DNA from 4 places in the Saccharospirillum sp. genome. Region 3 is predicted to be linked to each of the others. Evidence: predicted binding sites of a transcription regulator. Region 3 holds the regulator's gene; each other region holds the start of a gene.
The links. Region 3 encodes LexA, which represses DNA repair genes until DNA is damaged. Its sites were predicted from a motif close to TACTGTNTANNTANACAGTA; they were not measured.

Region 1 (4,179 bases), on a different contig from region 3:
GGCCGAGCACGAAGACCCCATCGGAGCTGTTGTTAAACAGCGATGCCGATAAGCTCAGCTCTTCGCGCTGGCGCATGTCGGCGCTGATGTCCCGCCGGGTACCGACCATGCGCACCGCCTGGCCAGTTGGGGAACGCTCAATCACCTTGCCACTGTCTTCGAGCCAAACCGGTTCGGTGTCATCGCCGGTCAGCAGGCGGTAGCGGGCATGGTAAAAGTCGCTGCGCCGGGTCAGGTGAGCGGACAGGGCGCGCTTGACCCGGCCGCGGTCCTCCGGATGCACCTTATCAATCAGATCCCCCCCGTCCTCGGCTTTAGTCACCTGGCCAAAAAACCGGTGCTGGTCGGAGTGATAGACCCGCCGGGCGGTGATGTCCCAATCCCAAAATCCAATGCCGCTGGCAGTCATGGCCAGATTCATCTGCTCTTCGTGTTTGATCAGCGACTGATTAACCTGCTTGCGCAGTACCACCTCTTCCTGCAAGCGTTCGTTGCTCCGGTTCAGCGCCCGGGTGCGCTCCTGAACGGTGGCTTCGAGCCGATCCCGGTTGCGTACCAGCAGTGCGTTCAGGCGTTTGTTGACCAGGGCTCGTCGCGTGGCCCGGCGCGCCATCAAATGCCCCTGCCAGGCCCCAAGCAGCACCAGACTCATCAGTGGCAGATGCACATCGATCAGGGTCTCGGCAGGCAGCGGCGGGCCAACAAAAATCGGCAGCATCATAACCGGCCCCCAGGCGGCCAGTAACGCCCGCCAGTAGGCATAAAGCGCGATGGCCGCGAGCCCGACATAGGCGATCGACAGTGTCAGACACAGCCCACCGTAATGCGCTTCATAACCCCACACCGAGGATTGCAGCACGGTCACCACCACCACAGCGGGCATGGCCCGGAAGCGCGGATACCGGTCTTGCCAGACAAGGCCAAAACGAGACACCGCCAAGCCTGCCAGCGCCAGCACCGCCACCAATCCGGCGACGACCAACGCGTCCGGCCGACCAGGATGCACGGTCGTGCACACCAGACCCAGGGCCAGGGAGGACACCCACAACAAGTTACTGTGGCGCAACACCTGGCGTTGGCGTTCCTGACGAAAAGAGTGTCTGGCCAATGGTATGTTCAATCCCGGTTGATTTGGGCTGGAGTATAGACCAGTCCACAAAGGCCGCAGGGCAAACGGCCTGAAAGGCCCGGGTCTTCGACTGAAGATTAATGCGCAACCCGCCCATCCACAAAGGCGGATGCCTTCTGGTACACTACCCCTGTTTTTTTGTACAGTGAACTTACCGATGAGCCTGAATGCCCTGCTAGACCAACTCAACCCCGAACAACGCCAGGCCGTAGAAAGCGATGCCCAGCATTTACTGGTGCTGGCGGGTGCTGGCAGTGGCAAGACCCGGGTACTGACACACCGCATCGGCTGGCTGATTGCCGCGGGCCTGGCCTCGCCTTACAGCGTGCTGGCCGTGACCTTCACCAACAAAGCCGCCCGGGAAATGCGCAGCCGGGTTGAGGAATTGCTGGAGACTCCCTCCAATACACTCTGGATCGGTACCTTTCACGGCCTGGCGCACCGCCTGCTAAAGCACCACAACAAACTGGCCAACCTGCCCGACAACTTTCAGGTAATGGACAGCGACGATCAGTTGCGGCTGGTCAAACGCTTGTTGGTCGATCTGGGCATCACCGACGATCGCGTTCAACCCAAGCAGGTGCAGTGGTTCATCAACGGCCAGAAAGACCAAGGCCTTCGTGCCGAGTTTATACAGACCCACGGCGACTGGTATCAGGAAACGTTAAAAAACATCTACGTGCGTTACGAAGAAATCTGCCAGCGCAGTGGCCTGGTCGACTTTGGCGAACTGCTGTTGCGCGCTCACGAGCTCTGGCTCAACAACCCTGAGTTGCTCGCGAATTACCAGCAGCGTTTTACCCACTTGCTGGTCGACGAATTTCAGGACATCAACACCATTCAATACGCCTGGCTGCGCGTGCTGGCCGGCGACAAACTCAGCCTCACCATCGTCGGTGACGACGACCAGTCGATTTACGGCTGGCGTGGTGCCAAAGTCGAAACCATTCAGACGTTTAATCAGGATTTCCCCGGCACTCACCTGGTGCGACTGGAACAAAACTACCGTTCCACCGCCACCATTCTGGACGCCGCCAACGCCGTTATCGCCAACAACCCGGCCCGGCTCGGCAAAAGCCTCTGGACCGAGGGCGACCGGGGCGACCCGATCCGGCTGTATGCAGCCTTTAACGAGCAAGACGAAGCGCGTTACATCGCCGACGAAATCAACCGCCTGATGGAAGGCGGCACCAATGCCAACACCATCGCCATGCTGTACCGCTCCAACGCGCAAAGCCGGGTGCTGGAAGAAGCGCTGATTCACAGCCAGATACCCTACCGCATTTACGGTGGGCAGCGCTTCTACGAGCGGCTGGAGGTCAAAAATGCCGTGGCTTATTTGCGGCTGATCCTGAACCGTCAAGACGACGCGGCAATTGAACGCATCATCAACGTACCAACGCGCGGCATTGGCAATAAAACCATCGAAACGCTGCGCGTGATCGCCCGGGATCAGGGGTACTCGCTGTGGGAAGCCTGCCTGTCGGCACTGGAAAACTCGGTGCTGCCCAAGCGTGCGGCCAATGCCCTCGAAGACTTCATGTTGCTGATCGCCGACCTCAAAAAAATTGTCGCCGACAAAGAAGAACTTGGCGACATGGTCAAAGACGTAACCGCAGCCTCCGGGCTGATTGAACACCACGAAAAAGAAAAAGGCGAGAAGGGCCGGGCCCGGGTCGAAAACCTGCAGGAACTGGTCTCCGCCGCGCAGAGCTTCGCCGGTAACGACGAAGCCGACACCCCGGTCGCGTTACTCGCTCAGTTTCTTGGCGAAGCCTCACTCGACGCAGGCGATAGCCAGGCCGATGAATTCGAAGACAGCGTGAATTTAATGACACTGCACAGCGCCAAGGGTCTGGAATTCGACCATGTGTTTCTGGTCGGATTAGAGGAAGGGCTGTTCCCGCACAAGATGTCGATGGACGATGCTTCTGGCCTGCAGGAAGAGCGACGACTGGCCTATGTCGGCGTCACCCGCGCCCGCCAGATTCTGACGCTAACGTACGCCGAAAGCCGTCGCCTGTATGGTTCGGAAACCTTCAATTCATTGTCGCGCTTTGTGCGCGAAATTCCGCAGGAATTGCTGACCGAAGTGCGACTGCGCTCGACCGTCAGTCGGCCGGTCAATTTCGGTTTGCAACAAGACATGGCAATGGACCACGCCGGTTTCAGCCTGGGCCAGCGCGTGCTGCACCCCATGTTCGGTGAAGGCACCTTAGTCAACGCTGAAGGCGGCGGCGCCCACGCCCGGGTGCAAGTCTCATTCGACGACGGCAGTGAACGCTGGCTGATGATGCAGTACGCCAAACTCGAAGCGATTTAATATGAATGGCGCGACGATTAACAGCTTTGCTCCGGTCGAACCGGACCAGGCCAAAGTACTGATCATCGGTTCAATGCCGGGCAAAGCATCGTTAAACGCGCACCAGTATTATGCCCACCCGCGCAACGCCTTCTGGCCAATACTCGGGCACTGGCTTGGTTTTGATGCAAACCTGCCCTACGAGGAACGACTGGCTCAGTTAACCCAGCGCCACATTGGCTTATGGGATGCACTCTACCAGTGCGAACGGCCTTCCAGCCTCGATTCTGATATCGTGAAAACCAGTATTGTACCGAATGATTTTGCCGGATGGTTTGCACGCCACCGGCAAACACAGGCGGTACTCTGCAACGGCACGGCGGCATTCGATAACTATCGCAAGAAAGTCCTGCCAACACTGAGCGCCGCTGACCAGGCCCTGCCACTGCACAAGCTACCCTCAACCAGCCCGGCACACGCCAGCCTAAACTTCGAGCAAAAGAAAGAACAATGGCGGATATTGCTCGACTATTTGTAAAACACGATTCGAGTTGGCAACCAATTAAGTGTCAGGCGCCGGGTGTACCTATCTGGGGAAGTCCGAAGTATGGATGCTGAGGTCTAGGCCCCATGGATGGGTTCACGCCGACCCCTGATAGGTACACCCGGTGTCTGACACGGGCACTTGGCAACACAGAAGCATGAGCCGAGCTCAGGGCGCCAAACTACCCGAGCCGATGGCTTCTTC
Region 2 (4,179 bases), on a different contig from region 3:
AAGCCAGATGAATACGCTGTAGACTAGCTACCGCCCGGCCGGTTACAGGGCACACCAAGGCGAAAAACGTTGTTTCGTCACCTTCTCACTCTGTGATGAAGTTGGCAAGTATTTATTGACTGGGAGTCTGCCGGACTTAGGATGAATTGGCTGCGGAAGCGGGACGACGGTCCAAATATCCGCAAATTTCGAGCACATAGACCCACTATGCACACGAAATTTGCGAACATTTGGCCTCGCCGTCTCACTCCCTCGCTTCATCCCCCTAAGTCCGACAGACTTCTAGGGGTGTCACATCTGTCCGCTTTTTGGGGTTGGGCAGTGATTTGTTTTGCTTCCTGTCACCCAGGGGGCTGGCTTCCTACGAATTGGGGCGGCATGTAGTGGCCTTTTTGGCTGTCTTCCTTGGTTTTCGCTTTCTACCAAAACCCTTGCCCGGCTTTTTACCCAGCCCGGCCAACCCTGTAGGCACAACCGTCCGCAATTGCCCGCATAACTCACCCAGCCCCACTTCAAGAGGCCCCATCAAATCCTCATAGCGGGCTTTTTTGCCTGCGATATCACCTAATACCGACTCCCACCGGGCCGTTAGGTCTGGCTGGGTAATTCGCTCGGGTAGGGCGTGTATCAGGGTTTTGCCCGCCTGGGTTGCATGAATGTTCTTGCCCTGGCGTTGCAGGAAGCCGCGTTTGAACAGTAGCTCGATAATGCCTGCCCGGGTGGCTTCAGTGCCCAGGCCGTCGGTTTCTTTTAGGATGCTTTTCAGCGAGGCATCGCTGACGAAGCGGCTGATGCCGGTCATGGCGGCGAGTAGGGTGGCTTCGGTGAAGGGTTTTGGGGGTGTGGTGTGTTTTTCCTGGCAGTTGGCCTGTAGGGATTGCAGTGGCTGGCCTTCTTTCAGGGGTGGCAGGGGCGGGGCTGTTGTTGAATCAGTCGTTGCGTCGTCTTTGTTGCGGGCGCTGGGGAACAGGGCTTTCCAGCCCAGGTCGTGGGTGTCGGTCTGGCTGGCGCGGAACAGGCCGTTTTCTATGGTGACTTCTACTTTGGTGTCTAGCTTTTTCCACACGGGCATGAACTGGGCGAGGTAGTTGCGGCAGACCAGGCTGTAGACCTTGAGTTCATCGGCATTCAGGCGGGTCAGGTTGCGTTGTGTGGGGATGATGGCGTGGTGGGCACCTACTTTGGCGTCGTTCCAGGCTTTGCTTTTCTGTTTCAGGTTCAGGCGGCCGCCGGTGTCGCTGAAGCCGGTGTGGTTCAGATTGCTCAGGCTGGGTTCAATCGCTTTGGTCACCGCGGTTGCTTCGGCAAAGTGCTCTGCGGGCAGGTGGCGGCTGTCGGAGCGTGGGTAGGTAATGGCCTTGTGGGTCTCATAGAGTGACTGGGCAGTGTCGAGTACCTGTTGGGCGCTCATGCCGAAGGCGCGGTTGGCGTCCATTTGCAGGCTGGAGAGGCTGTGTGGCAATGGTGCGGGCTGGTTAATGGCTTTCTGTTCCAGCCGGGTGACGCTGGCTGGTTTGAAGCTGACGCGCTGCACTACGTTTTGCGCTAATGGCAACGAAAGGTTGCGGCCCTGGTCATCCAGCCAGGGCTCGCAGGCTTCGCTGGGAATCCATTTGGCGTTGAAGCGCTCACCCTGGTCGGTTTCCAGCAAGGCGATGACCTCGTAATAGGGCTTGCTAACAAAGGCCTCGATGCTGTCGTCCCGACCGACCACCAGCCCCAGCACCGGTGTCTGCACCCGACCAATCGATAACACACCCTGGTAGCCAGCCACCTTGCCTTGCAACGTCATCGCCCGGGTCAGGTTAATGCCATACAGCCAGTCAGCGCGGGAGCGGGCGAGGGCAGAGGTTGAAAGCGGTTGGAAGTCGGCATTGGGCTTTAGCTGGCGTAACGATCGTTCGACCGCCGCCTGGTTCAAATCGGCAATCAGCAGGCGCTGGGTGGCGGCTTTTTTGGCTTTGGGTACTTTCAAGTAAGCAATCACTTCATCGACCAGTAACTGGCCTTCACGGTCCGGGTCGCCGGCGTGTACCAGTTGGTCGGCTTCTTTAACCAGCTTGCGCAGCACGCTTAGCTGGCCGGCAACCTGCTTGCGCGGTACCCATTGCCATTGCCGGGGAATAATCGGCAGGTGGTCGTGGCTCCAGCGTTTAAAGGCCGGGTCGTAGGCATCCGGGTCGGCCTGCTCCAACAGGTGGCCGATGCACCAGCTCACTACATCGCCACTGGCAAAGCGGATGCAGCCGGTTTCTTTCTTGCCGCTGCCGGGCAGGGCATCGGCAATGGCGCGGGCGAGGCTGGGTTTTTCGGCAATGAAGAGGCGCATGGTATTAAATCGATAAGTATGGATGGATATACAGTAATCTGCTGAGCGCTGAGGATCAAGGTTTTGAGCTGTGAGCTTCGAGCTAAGAGCTATTAGTTTCTAGTCTGCACTGTTTCCGACCAAACGAGTGCTGGCTGCCGGGTAGGCCTGGTCGGGGAAGTTCGCAGCATGGATGCTGCGATCTAGGCTCCATGGATGGATCTACGCCGACCCTGACCAGGCCTACCCGGTGGCCAGCACGGATTCTCGGCACCAAACCCCACCCACGCCTTACCCGCCAGCGATGAACCCGCTATAATGCCCGCCTTTGGGTTGCTGCGTGCAACCCGGCCTGATTTTTTTTGCCGACCCGGGAGCTCCCTTTTTCATGAGTGACAAGCCGTCCAACTTTCTCGCCACCATCATTGAGGATGATCTGGCCCAGGGTAAGCACGATAAAATCGTGACTCGCTTCCCGCCAGAGCCCAATGGCTATCTGCACATCGGCCATGCGAAATCCATCTGCGTGAACTTTGGCCTGGCCGAGCAATTCGGCGGTGTCTGCAACCTGCGGTTTGATGACACCAACCCGGAGAAAGAAGAGCAGGAATATATTGATTCGATCAAGGCCGACATCAACTGGCTCGGGTTTCAGTGGAACGAGACCGAAAAATACACCTCGAACTACTTCGGAACCCTTTATGAGTACGCCGTGCACCTGATTAAAAACGGCGATGCCTACGTGTGTGATCTCTCCGGTGACCAGGCGCGGGAATACCGGGGCACGCTCACCGAACCCGGCAAGAACAGCCCGTACCGGGACAGAAGCGTCGACGAAAACCTGGCCCTGTTCGAGAAAATGCGCAACGGCGAGTTCGACGAAGGCGCCTGTGCCCTGCGCGCGAAAATCGATATGGCCGCGCCGAACATGAACCTGCGCGACCCGATTCTTTACCGCATTCGCAAGAAAGCGCATCACCAGACCGGCAACACCTGGTGCATCTACCCAAGTTACGACTTCGCCCACGGCCAGTCCGACGCGATCGAGGGCGTTACGCACTCCATCTGTACCCTGGAATTTGAAGACCACCGGCCGCTATACGACTGGTTCATCAGCAAATTGCCAGTGCCCGCCGTGCCGCGCCAGTATGAATTTGCCCGCTTGAACGTGAACTACACCATTACCTCTAAGCGCAAACTCAAGCGCCTGGTGGACGAAAACGTAGTCGCGGGGTGGGACGACCCGCGCATGCCGACCATCAGTGGCATGCGTCGGCGGGGTGTCACGCCCACGTCGCTGCGGCATTTCTCCGATATGGTCGGTACCAGCCGCGCCGGTGGCGTGGTGGACCTGGGCATGCTCGACTTCGCCATCCGGGAAGACCTGAACGACAACGCGCCGCGCGCCATGGCCGTGTTGGACCCGCTGAAAGTGGTGTTCACGAACTTGCCGGAAGGGCATCGGGAAGTGTTCACCGCACCGGGTCACCCGAACCGGGAAGACCTGGGCGAGCGCGAACTGCCGTTCACCCGCGAAATTTACATCGACCGGTCCGACTTCAATGAAGACAGCAGCCTGTCGCGCAAGAAGTTCAAGCGGCTGGTAACCGGTGAGTGGGTGCGGTTGCGCAACGCCTACATCATTCAGGCCGATGAAGTGATTAAGAACGACGCAGGCGAGATTACAGAAATCCGTGCCAGCGTCATTGAAGGCACCGTCGGGGCCGATGCGCCCGAAGGCATTCGCCCGCGCGGTGTCATTCACTGGGTATCGGCCAGTGAAGGCGTACCGGCAACGGTGCGGTTGTACGACCGCCTGTTCGATACCGAAACCCCGGATCGCGGCGGCGACGATTTCATGCAATACCTGA
Region 3 (4,179 bases):
GTGACCTGGCAAGACCCCTATTCTGGAATGAGCCATCAAAGAGAGCCTTAGCGTTATCATGCAAGCATTAGCGAACTTAAACGTAGAAAGCCAGGAAATTCTGCTCACACCGGATGCCCTGAAAGCCGACATTCCGGTAACAGAAGACGCCGCCCGCGTCATTAACGAAGGCCGCGATGCGGTGCGCAACATTCTCGATCGCAAAGACCCGCGCATCATCGTTGTCATCGGCCCCTGCTCCATCCACGACCCGGCCATGGCCATTGACTACGCCAAACGCCTTAAATCGTTAAGCGAAGAAGTCAGTGAGTCCATGCTGATTGTCATGCGCGTGTATTTTGAAAAACCCCGCACGACAACTGGCTGGAAAGGCCTGATCAACGATCCCTACCTGAACGATTCCTTTAAAATTGAAGATGGCCTTCACATTGGCCGCACACTGTTAATGGACATTGCTCATCTGGGCCTGCCAACGGCAACCGAAGCACTGGATCCGATCTCACCGCAATACCTTCAGGACCTGATCAGCTGGTCAGCCGTCGGTGCGCGCACAACGGAAAGCCAGACACACCGCGAAATGGCCAGCGGCCTGTCTTCCGCTGTGGGCTTCAAAAATGGCACCGATGGCAGCCTGGATGTTGCCATCAATGCGCTGAAATCAGTTTCTTCGCCACACCGGTTCCTGGGCATCAATCAGGAAGGCCAGGTAGCGATCATACATACCAAGGGCAATGCCTACGGCCATGTTGTGTTACGTGGCGGCAATGGTAAACCAAATTACGACTCAGTCAGTGTCGCACAATGCGAAGCCACTTTGCGTAAGGCCGGGGTACCCACCAACATCATGGTGGACTGTTCGCACGCCAATTCCAATAAAGATCACGCCTTGCAACCTCTGGTTGCCGACAACGTTGCCAACCAGATTCTGGAGGGCAATCAGTCCATCATCGGGTTGATGATCGAAAGCAACCTGGAGGAAGGTAACCAGAGCATTCCGGACGACTTGTCGCAGTTGAAACCGGGTGTATCCGTAACCGATGCCTGCATCAGTTGGGCAACCACCGAGAACCTGTTGAGATCCATGCATGCCAAGCTGAAAGACGTACTGCCGGGCCGCACCGGCGCCTGAGGGACCGTTCACCGGATCCGGGTCTCACCAAACCCGTGACCCGGCTAAACACAGAGCCGCTACCCGGTTCGTTCCTGTGACATCACTGCCCGAGTGGGACTAATGGTTGGCAACAGCGTCAGCCAGTCCCGGGCGCTGGCCCCGAGTATGATCCTCGCAGGATCCAACCCCAGTCGTTTAAGTGCGGGATCCGCCTGAGGTGATGAGGACACCCAATAGAGACGGGCCTCTACTGCTTTCAGCCTGGGTTTTATCAATGCCTGATCGTAGGCCCGCCAACGTCCGAACCAACCCTGACGCCGCAACAAATGCCGAAACAAGGTTACGGGCTCACGCTCTTCACTCCCCTCCTGGCGATACCAGCGTCGCCAACCAAGACGTAACCGGTGCCAGGTTTTAACACCGGGCAACCAGAACACCCGGCGAGGACAGATTGGTGCCGCATTCAGAAGCACAACATTGGCCGCGTATTGGCGCACGACCGCATGTTGTAACACCATTTCACAGCCAAACCCCTGACTGATCAGCGTTGGTAACTGGGCGGTTTTTTCTTCAATGAACTGAATGGCCGGTGGCAAATCATACTCGGCCATGACTTCCAGAGTATTGAGCGCAGGCCTCTGATTGCGGGAAGACAAGCCATGACCGCGCCAGTCCATCAGCCAGACATCGTATCCTGCCCGGACCAGGGCGCCAGCAACCCCGCCAACGCCGTAATCGAGCCATTGCCAGTGATTAGAGAAGGCATCGTGCACCAGCAGGACCGGATGGCCACGCGATATTTGCTCGGAATGCAGCCGAACCAGGGCAATCTCTACCGTATTGTCGGTGCTGGTGTTGGGCTTGAGCGAATAAACATCTTCATAAATGCCCTCTTTGTATTCCGCGCTCAACAACGCGACCGGGAAGTATTGACTGCTACTTTTCAAACCAGAGAATCCTTTACAGCGATTACAGGCTGTATATAATCACAGCTACTGTATAAAAAAACAGGGCGACATTATGTTTAAACTGACGGCTCGTCAACAACAAGTTCTCGACCTCGTAAAAGACCACATGCTGGAAACCGGCTACCCTCCTACCCGGGCAGAGATTGCCAGCCAATTGGGTTTCCGCTCCCCCAATGCCGCTGAAGAGCACCTCAAGGCACTGGCGCGAAAGGGAGCCATCGAAATCATTCCTGGCGCATCGCGTGGCATTCGCCTTCCCGAAGAGCCTGAATCCGGTCTTCCGGTTGTGGGTCGTGTCGCAGCTGGCGAGCCCATTCTGGCTCAGGAGCAAATTGAAGAATTCCTGAGTCTCCCGTCTACCCTGTTCAGCCCCAAAGCCGACTTTTTACTGCAGGTTCAGGGATTAAGCATGAAAAATATGGGCATTCTGGAAGACGACCTCATCGCCGTCCATAAAACCGACCAGGTGCGCAATGGCGATGTCGTCGTAGCCAGGGTGGGCGACGATGTTACCGTTAAACGCTACGAGCGCGAAGGTCAGATTGTCACGCTTTACCCGGAAAATGAAGACTTTGAACCGATCAAAGTTGATTTAACCCAACAGGACTTCGCCATCGAAGGCTTGTATGTGGGCGTTATTCGGCGTTCGCTGCACTAAAACAAGCGCTGCAACACACAACACTACCCAACGAACTGGCTGGCTCTCAGCTATTTTTACCAGCCAGTTCGAGCCACAAGGGTGATTTCCCGGCTGCTTTTTCGATAACAGCCAACATCTCACGATGCGCGACCTGCTCTTCCGCAGTCGGTTGCACACGCTTGAGTGACTGGTTTGATGCAATAACAGCGCTGGCATCAAAACTCACTTGTTCCGTACTGTTCTCTTCTTCATCATCCAGTATCAGCGCGGTTTGCCCACCGGTCATCAGCAAATAAACATCAGCCAGAATTTCCGAGTCGAGCAAGGCTCCGTGCAAGGTGCGGTGTGAATTATCGATGCCATACCGCTTACACAGCGCATCCAGCGAAGCTTTAGCACCTGGGTGTTTTTCGCGCGCCAGTTTCAGCGTATCAAGAACACCACATACCTCTTTAAGCTGACCAAACTGAGTAAAGCCCTCATCGGCGAGGCGGTTAAACTCCATCTGTAAGAAGCCCATATCAAAGGCGGAATTGTGTATTACCAGCTCTGCACCGCTGACGTAATCCCAGAAAGACTGGGCAATGTCCCGGAACTTGGGCGCGTCTTTTACCTTGTTGTTATCAATCCCGTGTACCGCTATCACTTCTTCGGGAATATCGCGCTCAGGATTGATGTAGTAATGAAAATGTCGACCGGTCAGCTTTCGATCCACCAGCTCCACGCACCCGACTTCCACAATACGATCACCTTTGTTGGGGCTTAAACCCGTGGTTTCGGTATCCAGTACGATTTGTCTCATCTTGCTAAAGATCTCATCCAGTCATGTTCTGATTAAGGTTGCATACGCCAGGGCCGAACGCGTTTAAACCCGGGTGCTGCGATGATCAATACCCATATTTGCCAGCGCATCGGCCCGCTCGTTCCCGGGGTGTCCGGCATGGCCCTTGACCCAATGCCAGTTAACGCTGTGTCGCGCTATGCTCTCGTCCAGGCGTTGCCATAAATCCCGGTTTTTCACGTCTTTTTTGGCCGATGTTTTCCAGCCATTCTTTTTCCAGCCATGTATCCACTCGGTAATGCCCTTGCGGACATACTGTGAATCGGTGTAGAGATCGATCTGACAGGTTCGCTTAAGGGCTTCCAGTCCGGCAATAGCGGCCATCAATTCCATACGGTTGTTGGTGGTCTGGTCTTCACCGCCATACAGTTCCTTATGCTTGGACCCGTATTGCATAAGCACACCCCAGCCACCCGGACCGGGGTTGCCCCGACAGGCACCGTCGGTATAAAGCACAACGGACTGACCGCTTTGTTCACTGTTACTCATGCTGTTTCCTGATGGTTCGACCGGCCAATCCGGATTCCAGAATGGGTTTTGCACGCCAACGGGCACGGCCATTGATTCTGCCGGGAACTTGCTTGCAGCCGACCAGCAAGTACACCGACCCGGTGACCGG
Region 4 (4,179 bases), on a different contig from region 3:
CGGATTTCGCCAGCGCCTCTTCACTGTGCGGTTCCTGTGGTGAGGTTTGCCCGGTCCGCATTCCGCTGCCCAGCCTGTTGCTGCGCCTGCGCCGCGAGGCCGTCGATGGTGATCAGACCCGGCCTGCAACTGTTCCCGGCCATGGCAGCAAACGGTCTGGCCTGGAATCGCTGATCTGGACATTCTGGCGTGTGGTGCATCGCCACCCCGGCCTCTACCGGCAGACTACCCGCCTCGCCAGTCAGCTAAGGGCTCTAAGCCCCAAACGACTGGGCGGCTGGACACGGTATCGCACCGCGCCAAAACTGGCCAAAACGACGTTGCACAGTGCTATGAATGCCCGTTCAAGGAGACAACAGCCATGACCCCTTCTGCCCGCCAGACCATTTTAAACCGATTGCGTGAGCGGACACCGCTACCTGCGTCCACCCAACCCGACTTCAGTGTCATGGAAAGCCGTCGCTGGTCGCTTAAAAACGGCATTGAGCGGTTTATCGCCCAGCAAGCCTCGGTACATGGCGAGGTTCTTCGGGTAAGCCAAGCTGGCCTGACCGCTGCTGTACTGGAGCAACTGCAACAGGCGAATGCCCGACGGGTGCTGATCGCACCCGGCCAGCCACTGCGCGATGACCTAGTGGCCAGCGCTCCCGACATCGACTTTCACGGCTATGACCAGCCGATAGAAGCCTGGCAAAGCGAGCTGTTTCACCAGACTGACGCCGCCATTACCGGTTGCCACGCAGGCCTGGCCGACACCGGCTCCCTGGTGGTAATTCCCGGCAGCGAGGAACCCAGGCTAATGACTCTGGCACCGCCGCTGCACATCGCTGTATTACCGGTCAGCCGACTGTTCAGCAGCTGGTACCAACTGATCACAGAAGAAGACTGGACAGGCCCGATGCCGACCAATACCTTGCTGATTTCCGGCCCGTCCAAGACCGCAGACATTGAGCAAACGCTCGTCTACGGCGCCCACGGCCCCAAGACATTAACGGTTTTTCTGGTTGATGACCGATGATAAACGGTCAAATAACCCGGTGTACCTGATGCCTCCCACCAGGAGCACTGGGATCAGGCTTATTGATCGGTGATCAAATCCACACTTTGGTTTCGTGAGCCCTGGCCGATAACGCATGATATCAGCAGTGCTTGACAGTCCGGGCGCTGCCAATGAAGCCCTAACCAAATTCGATGCTGAAGAGCTGGTCAGGGCCATGCTCCGGGGGGCCGAATCGGTTCAGTCTTCATAAAATATAGCCCGATAGTTGGCAAAACCACACGCTTCCACCATACTGTATGTATAAACAGTATTTGGAGGAGTCGTTATGTCGGTACAACTACTCGGTCGCTGCGAAACAGGTCCACAACTTAATCTGCCACTCTTTGTTGAAGGCCAGTCTGTAGAGGATGACGAAGGCCTGGACCACGATATCCCGGGTATCGATCTCGCCAGCCTGTGTATCCGCAACCCGCAAACCAGCATCCTGGTATCGGTGCACAGCATGGCCATGGCTGAGGCTGGCATCATCGCCGGAGACACCCTGATCGTCGACCGAAGTGCCAGAGCCAGCCAGGGAGACATCGTACTGGCAGGCTACAACGGCGAACTGATGGTGCGGGAGCTGCAGTTGGCCCCCAGCCCAAGATTATTACCACGACACCCGGATTTTGACATCCTGGTCATTCCCGAACACGAAACCCTAAGTCTCATCGGGAAAATCAGTCATATTATTCGCTCCCTGTAATCGGGTTATTCCATAACAGCAATTGAAAGCCTGGTCGATATCGACTAATATTTTCCTGGCTATTCAAATACTGATTTTTTACCATTTTGGTCAGGTTGCGTGCTGCTTTACGTTGGTAGCCATAACGTGGCCATTCTGAAACTCGTGACGTAGCCGTAACAGGCATAATCGCTAATAAGGGTTGGTGCTCCCGCACCATTACCCTAAAACGTTTCAGTAGCCCAAACAGCTTTATAAGAAGTAGTGATCCAATCTGGCTCTGGCAACGGATACTTTCAGCCATTCCAATGATTGCGAAAAGACCCGTGACTGACCGAACACAGCAGTGCTATGCCAGATACCGCTGACAATGCGGCCGTGGGCTACTGCTCGACCGTTATGGGTTTAAACGACAAGACGACCCATGACGTTAGCTGAATACTGTTCAGATAACCCATAACACTGTCACTTTCTTAATGACAACCGTGAACACTGGAAGCTTATGACACAAACACACTCTGCTGTTCGCATCGACGCCTTAAGCATTGATGCTGAAATTCAGAAATACGAATCTGAACTCGAAAATCTGATTCGACTAAAAGAAAGCGCTTTAAAAAAAGAAGCCGGATTCAATGCCTATATGGAATACCTGGCGACACTGGAACGCGAATACGGCATTACCGAAGAAGATTTATTCTCCCGGCGCAGCGTAAAAATTGGTGACTGGATTACCAAAACCCTGGTTCGCCAAAAACAATCGGCCCTACTGAAACGTCTGGCTGTTTTTTTTGAAGAATACGCCAAAAAACAACCTAAAAAAGTGATTGGCCGGGGTCGGCCCCAGCCAGCAAAGGCATTGGAGCCCGGCGTTTACCGCCACCCGATGAGCCTGGAAACGGTAGAAAAGAAAACCCGCGCGCCCAAATTGCTAAACACCTGGATACTCGAAAATGGGCTGGAAAAAGTCCAGAGCTGGCGCGTCACCGCCTAAGTTCAGAGCCTAAACAGGCGAGCTGGTCCGGATCACGGCCGCCTATATCGGGCGGTTCCGGGTCTTCCAGCGTAATGCCATACGAACGCGTCTGCCAATCTCTTGATTTCGGTCAGTAAAATTCTGAATTTTTACTGACCGCCTACCCGTATAACGGGCACCGCGCCTAAGACCCGGCGTTCGCCCGGCCAGGGATGCCTATTGACCTCAACGGATTCGGTAAAGCCCGGTAACTGGTTGAATCCGTTATCTTTTTGCCAAAAAAGGCTTGCACTGAAACTCGGTACAGGTATCATACGCCTCGTTCTTCAGGACTATAGCTCAGTTGGTTAGAGCGCTACCTTGACATGGTAGAGGTCTCCAGTTCGAATCTGGATAGTCCTACCAGATTACATAACGAAAGAAGCCACCCTCGGGTGGCTTCTTTCGTTATGTCAGCCGGGAAACCGGCTGCGAACTGTAGGTTCGACCCGAAGGTTCTACTCCCCGCGTGCCCGTCGTACCGTGACGGACTCGCCACCAATGCCCCAATTGTCGGTCTCCACCTCGTCGATAACAACAACGGTCGTAGCGGGGTTCTTACCCAGTACATCCCGTAATAGCTCAGTGGCACCCTGAATAAGCTTCGCTTTCTGCTCGGCTGTGGCGCCTTCGCGGGTAATCTTGATGTTCACATAGGGCATGGGGTGTCCTCGGTTAGTTGTTCAGGTACAAGCACTGTTCAATCAGCGTATTCACCGCTGTCTCATGAGTCAGCGGTGCCATATGCCCGCCGGCTGTGTTCACTACACGAACCTCGGGCAGCCAGCGTTGCAATTGTTGTATCAGGGATCGAGCGCTGACTCGAGTTTGTTCGCCGTGCAGCAGCGTCAGACGATCGGTCAGCGGTGTCAAGGCTTCGGCATTGAAAGCCGGGTGCATCAGCGCCTGAAAGTCGAGGCCGACTTTCTTAACCTGATGGGAGAACAACTGCTGCAGGCGTTCGGGCATGGCATCAAAGGCACCAGGGCCATTCCAGTATTCGATAAAGCGCCTGGCCTGTGCTGTCGGGTCCAAGTAAACTGTCGCTTCGTCAAACACATGCATTACCGAAGCAAGATCGTGCAGCCCGGCATCTCCCTCTTTCAGAATGGAAAAACACACCGGCTCAAACAACACCAGCCGCTCTACCTTTTCAGGATGCTTTTGCGCAAAGGCCAGTGCGACGGCAGCGCCGTAGGAATGCCCCACCAGTCTTAGACTTCCCTGAATCTGCTCTTGTTCAAGCAAGGCTTCCAGCAGCGCCACTTCGTGCCAGAGCGTAAATTCCTTCTCTGATTCCAACACCGGCATCGGTGTCTCGCCATAACCGTATAAATCCATAACCAGGCATTGTGCTTGCCCGCGCAGCCGGCGAATCAGGTCCCGCCACTGGCCGGATGAACTCAGCGAACTGTGCAACATCACAACCGTGGGGCCATGCCC

Region 1: uvrD (DNA helicase II) is a predicted target of LexA. The motif match lies at 1,258-1,277, and genes of this name have one in related genera.
Region 2: WEB54_RS16510 (DNA topoisomerase III) is a predicted target of LexA. The motif match lies at 2,346-2,365, and genes of this name have one in related genera.
Region 4: WEB54_RS07390 (S24 family peptidase) is a predicted target of LexA. The motif match lies at 1,291-1,310, and genes of this name have one in related genera.

Annotation. Positions count from the first base shown of each region.
Region 1 covers NZ_JBBECH010000078.1:60,274-64,452, forward strand. The annotation lists gene WEB54_RS14580 (EAL domain-containing protein) at 1-1,108, opposite strand, end outside; gene uvrD (DNA helicase II) at 1,287-3,452, shown strand; gene WEB54_RS14590 (DNA-deoxyinosine glycosylase) at 3,454-3,969, shown strand; gene ppk1 (polyphosphate kinase 1) at 4,144-4,179, opposite strand, start outside.
Region 2 covers NZ_JBBECH010000089.1:6,412-10,590, forward strand. The annotation lists gene WEB54_RS16510 (DNA topoisomerase III) at 362-2,329, opposite strand; gene WEB54_RS16515 (glutamine--tRNA ligase/YqeY domain fusion protein) at 2,697-4,179, shown strand, end outside.
Region 3 covers NZ_JBBECH010000026.1:59,575-63,753, reverse strand. The annotation lists gene WEB54_RS03855 (3-deoxy-7-phosphoheptulonate synthase) at 59-1,129, shown strand; gene WEB54_RS03850 (alpha/beta hydrolase) at 1,189-2,058, opposite strand; gene lexA (transcriptional repressor LexA) at 2,132-2,737, shown strand; gene dnaQ (DNA polymerase III subunit epsilon) at 2,784-3,521, opposite strand; gene rnhA (ribonuclease HI) at 3,585-4,049, opposite strand; gene WEB54_RS03830 (class I SAM-dependent methyltransferase) at 4,042-4,179, opposite strand, start outside.
Region 4 covers NZ_JBBECH010000046.1:10,474-14,652, reverse strand. The annotation lists gene WEB54_RS07400 (LutB/LldF family L-lactate oxidation iron-sulfur protein) at 1-365, shown strand, start outside; gene WEB54_RS07395 (lactate utilization protein C) at 362-1,018, shown strand; gene WEB54_RS07390 (S24 family peptidase) at 1,326-1,745, shown strand; gene WEB54_RS07385 (hypothetical protein) at 2,227-2,715, shown strand; tRNA gene WEB54_RS07380 (tRNA-Val) at 3,026-3,102, shown strand; gene WEB54_RS07375 (2-hydroxymuconate tautomerase family protein) at 3,195-3,398, opposite strand; gene WEB54_RS07370 (alpha/beta fold hydrolase) at 3,412-4,179, opposite strand, start outside.